3 regions of the Lactobacillus sp. UMNPBX12 genome follow, and region 1 is predicted to be linked to each of the others. Evidence: predicted binding sites of a transcription regulator. Region 1 holds the regulator's gene; each other region holds the start of a gene.
What was found. Region 1 encodes NrdR, which represses ribonucleotide reductase genes. Its sites were predicted from a motif close to ACACNATATATNGTGT; they were not measured.
Positions count from the first base shown of each region.

Region 1 (2,276 bases):
AAGGATAAACACGATCACGTTGAGTTTGTTTTTACTGATGGAACAGCGTTGCGGTATAATGATGTGCGCAAATTTGGGCGGATGCAGCTAATTTTAACTGGCACCGAAAGACAAACTACAGGGATTGGTAAGCTTGGAGTAGAACCAAATAGTTCTAAATTTACTTCAGAATATTTAATCAATGGCTTAAAGCGTAAGAAGAAAAATATCAAAAACACTTTGCTTGATCAATCAGTAGTAGCTGGTCTAGGTAATATTTATGTTGATGAGGTTCTTTGGCGAACCAAGATTCATCCTTTAAGTCAGGCCAATAAAATTCCTGTGGAAAAAGTATCTGAATTACATGATCAGATTAATAAAATTATTGCCGAAGCAATTAAGCTGCAAGGTACTACAGTTCATTCCTTTTTGAATGCGAATGGACAAGTTGGTGGCTTTCAAAGTAAATTGCAAGTTTACGGTCATGTAGGTGAGCCCTGCCCAGTTTGTGGTACTAAATTTGAAAAAATTAAGGTTAATGGTCGGGGAACCACTTTTTGTCCTCATTGTCAGGTGATTTATAAATGAGTTATGTCTTAGCATTAACAGGTGGAATTGCCACCGGTAAAAGTACTGCTGATGATTTTTTTAAAAAGAAAAACATTCCGATTATTGACTGTGATCAAATTGCCCACGAACTGATGAAACCCGGCAATGCATCTTGGCAAGCGATTAAAGATCATTTTGGGGTAGAATATTTAAATTCAGACCAAACAATAAATCGTAAAAAATTAGGGCAATTAGTTTTTAATAATAAAAGAGCCTTGTCTGAATTAAATCAGTTGACGCATCCGTTAATTTTCGATAAAACAGTAGCAAAGATAAAAGAATATCAGAATTTTGCTCTTGTTATTTTAGATGCACCAGTGTATTTTGAAGCGGGATTGGATAAAAAACATGTAGCTAATGGAGTTTTAGTGATTACCCTTCCTGAGCAATTACAGATTGAACGTTTAAAAAAGCGTAATAATCTATCTGACGAGGAAGCAAGAATGCGGATTAATAGTCAGATGCCATTAGCTGAAAAAGAAAAAATGGCTGATTTTGTGATTGAAAATACTGGTACAATAAAAGAACTAGAGAATAAACTAGCACAATTATTGGTAAAGATTAGAGAAGAGGGATAGCTATGGAATGTCCAAATTGTCATCAAAATGCTTCTCGCGTTATTGATTCGCGGCCTAGTGATGAAAACCGGGCTATTAGACGGCGCAGAGAATGTGAAAATTGTGGTTTTCGCTTTACTACTTTTGAACGAGTGGAAACCGCTCCTTTGTTGGTAGTAAAAAATGATGGTACCCGTGAACCATTCAGTCGAAAGAAAATTTTGCACGGAGTAATGGCAGCCGGACAAAAACGGCCAATCAGTAGTGAACAATTTGAGCAATTGGTTGATCGTGTCGAAAATAAGATAAGAAAACAAGGCGTTAGTGAAATTTCATCTAAGAAGATTGGTCAGTATGTCATGGATGATTTGGCTAATTTGGATGACGTAGCTTATATTCGCTTTGCTTCAATTTACCGTGAGTTCAAGGATATGTCTAGCTTTATGAAGACAATGGAAGATATGATGGCCAAAAAAGGAAAGGGTAATTAGTCATGTTTGCAACGTCTGATCCTAAGCATCTTTATTATGTAGCCAACAAGATTACCCTTTTTCCAGAGAATGAGAAAATCTTGATTAAACTGTATCAGCCTTTGGTTGGCGCGGTGGCAATTGCCTTGTATCAGACTTTGATCAATGACTATGATCCATATGGTATTGTTTCTGATGCAAAGGGAATTTATTCACTACAGGAGCAACTTGATTGTAGTTTAAAAGATATGTTTCATTCTTTGCATAAACTGGAAGCCGTAGGTTTAGTGCAAACTTTTTTAGCGGATAATGTCTTCAATAATATCATTGTTTTTAAGTTATTACAGGTTCCTAGTGCAGACAAATTTTTTGCAACACCACTGCTAGCAAGTTTGTTGAAAGAAAAAGTTGGCAGCCCAACTTTTCATGACTTGAGTCATGCTTTTGCTAAGGAAGCAAAACTGCGTGAAAAGCCAATCAAGAATGCGCGCGATGTCTCAGCCAACTTTTTTGATGTTTTTCGCTTGCCAGGGGATGAAGCAATTAATCCATCTAATGAGGTAGTAGAAGCTGCGCAGGAAAATAAAGCGCCTGAGGTAGAAACTGCTGAAATTAATGCCCAGGATCCAATTGATTGGGATCTGATTAAAGATCAATATAA
Region 1 covers NZ_PCYY01000026.1:15,433-17,708, forward strand. Annotated here, with positions in the region: gene mutM (DNA-formamidopyrimidine glycosylase) at 1-567, shown strand, start outside; gene coaE (dephospho-CoA kinase) at 564-1,166, shown strand; gene nrdR (transcriptional regulator NrdR) at 1,169-1,636, shown strand; gene CP363_RS09040 (replication initiation and membrane attachment family protein) at 1,639-2,276, shown strand, end outside.

Region 2 (2,276 bases), on a different contig from region 1:
GCATATTTTTTAGGGTCAGCGTAAAAAAGTGGCAAAACTGGATTGTCATCAACACTTTCATAGAAAGGCTTAGTCCCTAAATATTTAGATAAAATACCTGTTAAACTGGATTTACCGGCTCCAATTGGCCCGCTTAAAACAATAACTGTCATCACGTTCCTTCTTTTTCTTATAAGTTGCCGATTTCATGCAACTTTTCATCAATTTCTTTAAGTACTTCTTTTTGTGCATCCATGTTGGTAACAAAATCAAGTTTGTCGCCATTGATTTCTATCTTTGGTGAGGCATGATAATTTTCATACCATGGTTTGTAGTACTTTAAAAGTCTTGCGTAATAATCTTTCAAACCTGGATCAGTGCTGATTTGCTCAAATGAACGACCGCGCTTCTTGATTCGGTTAAGCATAGTATCAAGGGAGACATGAATGTAAATCAGTAAGTCAGGCTTCTTACTTGGATTGCCAGGAGTGTCTTCCATCATGTTGTCGAGTAAGTCATCGTAGATCTTGAACTCGGTTGGATCAGCGACCTTGCTATCGGCGTTCATCTTGAAGAACAGTGCATCTTCATAGATAGAACGATCGGAGACACTGTTTTTTTCTTGAATTGCTTGATTGATCTGTGCTAAACGGTGGTTAAGGAGGTAAGTGTTAAGCAAAAAAGTGTAACGCTTCATGTCCTTGTAGTATAAAGGCAATACGGGATTGTTATCAACGCCCTCATAGAATGCCTGAGTCCCTAAATGTTCAGCTAGAATACTGGTTAAACTGGATTTACCGGCTCCAATTGGCCCACTTAAAACAATAACTTGAATCACATTCTTTCTTAAATACCATATGTAGACAATTATTAAGTTTAATACGATATGTTGTGGCACACAAGTGATTTTTTGATTATGTTTCACATCTAAAAGTCAAGGGTAGAAATAAAAAATCGAATAGGAATGAAACATAATTCGATAAAAAACTGAATTATGTTTCATTTTTTATATAAAAATGAAATTTTGTGAAGTATATTTCATTGTAGATACAGGCTGCTAAATAAAAAAACTAGGTCTTCCACGATTGTAGAAAGCCTAGCTTTTTCTATGCTGATAATTAAATTATTGTTTTTAGTTCTTGTATTTGTCGTCTAATTCTTGTGCGGCAGCCTCGTCTACGATCACCGTTACATCTGGGTGTTTTTGCAAAATTGATGCAGGTACTTCTTCAGTGACTTTGCCTTCAATCATTTTCTTGATTGCGTGAGCTTTCTTTTCACCAAAAGCCATCAAAACAATCTTCTTAGATTGCATAATATTAGCAGTACCCATGCAGATGGCACTCTTTGGCACTTCATCGATACTGTCAAAGAAGCGAGCATTAGCCTTGATAGTATTTTCGGTTAACTTAACTTCATGAGTGCCGATGTTGAATGGAGTGCCTGGTTCGTTAAAGGCAATGTGACCATTGCGGCCGATTCCTAATAGTTGAATGTCGATAGGATTGTCTTTGATAATTTGATCATATTCTTTACAAAAAGCATCAACGTCTTTTGCCATACCGTCAGGAACGTAAGTCTTCTTAAATGGCTTCTTGTCAAATAAATGCTTTTGCATGAAGTAGTGGTAGCTTTGAGGATTATCTGGGGTTAAACCAACGTATTCATCGAGGTTAATGCTGGTAAGATTTTCACAGTTAAGATCGCTTTTTACCCAGTTTTGGTAAAGTGTTTCAGGGGTTGAGCCGGTTGCCAAACCTAAGACTTTAGCACCGTTCTTGATTCCTTTTTCAAAAATTTCAAATGCTTTTGCTCCACCTTGAATTTTATTTTCGGTAACAATAACTTTCATAATTAAGACCTCCTCATTTACTGGTCTAGTCCATTATAAAATGGAATAGACCATTTTGTCAATTGGTTGATAAAAATAATTACGAATCAATTATGTTAAAATTTGAACATAAGGAAGTGAACGAGGATGAATTTTGAAAAACTAACAGGTTTAGGAATTGGCAGCTGGGGTTTGGGTGAAGATCCTAAAAAGAAAAAAGATGAAATAGCAGCTATTCGCTATGGCCTTGATCATGGCTTGAGTGTAATTGATACAGCCGAAATGTATGGGGATGGCCAAAGCGAAGAGCTAATTGGTGAAGCGATTAAAGGATATGATCGCGAAAAATTATTTTTGATTTCAAAATTCTACCCCTATCATGCAACGCCAAAACTAGAACGTCAGAGTCTAGAAGCCAGTCTAAAACGCCTTGGAACAGATCATCTGGATCTTTATCTATTACACT
Region 2 covers NZ_PCYY01000005.1:75,814-78,089, reverse strand. Annotated here, with positions in the region: gene CP363_RS03350 (deoxynucleoside kinase) at 1-152, opposite strand, end outside; gene CP363_RS03345 (deoxynucleoside kinase) at 170-817, opposite strand; gene nagB (glucosamine-6-phosphate deaminase) at 1,112-1,831, opposite strand; gene CP363_RS03335 (aldo/keto reductase) at 1,958-2,276, shown strand, end outside.
Region 2: a site for NrdR is predicted at 859-874, ahead of CP363_RS03345 (deoxynucleoside kinase). Genes of this name have one in related genera too.

Region 3 (2,276 bases), on a different contig from region 1:
GCACGTCTACCCTTAAAGGCTAAAGCTTGGTGGCAAGTCCGCATTCTAGTATTGAAGATTTCCCAGAATAACTTCTTATCGCCATGACTCTCCATGGCAATTCTTGGCAAGTTAACAGTTACAACACCCAAGTTCATTCTGCCCGAGTTAACTTCCTTACCATTTTCATCCTTCCAGCCTTGTAAGAATGAACGACAGCCCATTGGAGCCTTGAAAGAACCTGTAATTTTCTTGATCGTATCATACATTAAAACGTCTGGATACATCCGCTTAGTTGAACATTGAATAGCCAGTTGTTTAACATCGTAGTTAGGGTCCCCTGGATGTAAGTTCAAGCCCTTCTTAATGGTGAAAACTAATTTAGGGAAAATTGCGGTTCTGCGTTCTCTACCCAATCCTTTAATTCTGATACGCAAGATATCTTTTTGAATTTCTTTTTCAATCCAAGAAGTACCTAAACCAAAACCTAAAGTAGTAAATGGCGTTTGCCCTTGGCTAGAGAACATGGTATTAATCTCATATTCCAAGCCTTGCATGGCATCGTAAATGTCCTTCTTAGTTTGACTCTTAGCATATTCTTCCAGCTTTTCAGGATCATCAATGAACTTGCCAGCATCCTTTAAATGCTTTTGGTAGTTTTTCTCTGCAAAAGGAGCCAACACTTCATCAGCTCGATCAAAAGAACAGCCACCATATTGACTAGAAGCTACATTAGTAATAATTTGCGTAACTTGATGTGTAGCCACATTGATTGAGTTAGGACTAGTCATATAGGCATTTCCAATCTTGAAGCCATTAGTTAGCATATCCTTAAAGTCAATCAAACAGCAGTTAGTCATTGGTGAAAGTGGTGTGTAATCCAAGTCATGCCAGTGAATATCACCGCGCAAGTGGGCTTTAGCAATGTGCTCAGGCATCATGGTCAAACCAACTGTTTTACCAACGGTCCCGGCAGTTAAATCACGTTGAGTACTGAAGACCTCACTATCTTTGTTGGCATTCTCGTTAACAATCGTTGGGTCACCATTAACCATTCGCTTTAACCGTGCACGAGTATCGGTTTGTTTAATCCATTCCTCTTCATCGTGCTTGCGGTATTGCACATAAGCTTTAGCTTCATCCAAATAACCCAACTCATTTAGGCTATCTCTAAAAGCAACTGCTACATCTTGTGCATTTACTTCATCAGCAGCATCTAGTTTAGCCACAATTTTTTCAATTACAGCAGGTGCTACATTATCTAAATCTAGGTTATGCAAAACCATGTTGAGTTTAAAAATTGCGAACGGATACTTTGACCCATCACGTTTAACGAAAGTTTTAGGCGTATTAAATTTTGTTACATTTTGTTGGTTAAATTCTTCTTTTAGCATTTCAATCACTCCAAATATCGTGTCTTTATCATAGCGCAAAACACAACATCTTGTATTATGTTCAAATATAGATGAATATATCTTGTATTAACCAAAAGACCATTAAATTAGGAAATGATTCAGCTAAAATTTTTTTAGAAAAAAAGAGAGGCATTTTTTACCTCTCAATTTAAACTATTTGTTTAATTTTTTATTTTCTTCGTCAAAGATCTTACCCTTATTAACTTCATAGTAAGTCTTGTAACGTTTGAAGTAGTTATGGAACATGTACTTCATCAATAACCAGCGCTTGAAGTTTCTATCCTTGTCATAAAAGACAGTAGTACCATAGCGGCCCTCACGAATAAGTTCGTCAGCAGTCGTCTTATAGTCGTTGTCATAAGCATAATTATTGAAGATCTTCTTAGGCACGCCTAACCAAAGCTTGTATTTAGATTCAAGCTTATTACCATAAACTGTTTCCTTATCTTTCAAGGCATCTTCAACATAGTCATCAATGTACCATTTAGCCAAGTTGTAACCATTCAAAGTTACGTAGAAGCTAGAACGTCCCTGACGTAAGTTGATTTCGAAGAACTTGAATTCACCATCACGTGGATCATATTTGATATCAAAGTTGGCCATACCAGTGTAGTTCAACTTTTCAAGGAATTGTTGTACTTCTTCGTACAATTTTTCATTGTACTCAGGCAAAATCGCCATGTAATTACCAATTGATTGTGGAGTTGGGTCTTCCAATAATGGGTGCCCTAAACACATCATTTTTACTTGGTGGTTCTTATCAACATAAGCATTCAAGGTCCGCATGTTAGAATCATCACCAGGAATAAAGTCTTGCAAAATAAGGTCAGCGTTGTAGCCATGAGTATAAATCTTAGTTACGATATCCTTAAATTCAGCCTT
Region 3 covers NZ_PCYY01000001.1:95,262-97,537, forward strand. Annotated here, with positions in the region: gene nrdD (anaerobic ribonucleoside-triphosphate reductase) at 1-1,373, opposite strand, end outside; gene CP363_RS00460 (hypothetical protein) at 1,548-2,276, opposite strand, start outside.
Region 3: a site for NrdR is predicted at 1,414-1,429, ahead of nrdD (anaerobic ribonucleoside-triphosphate reductase). Genes of this name have one in related genera too.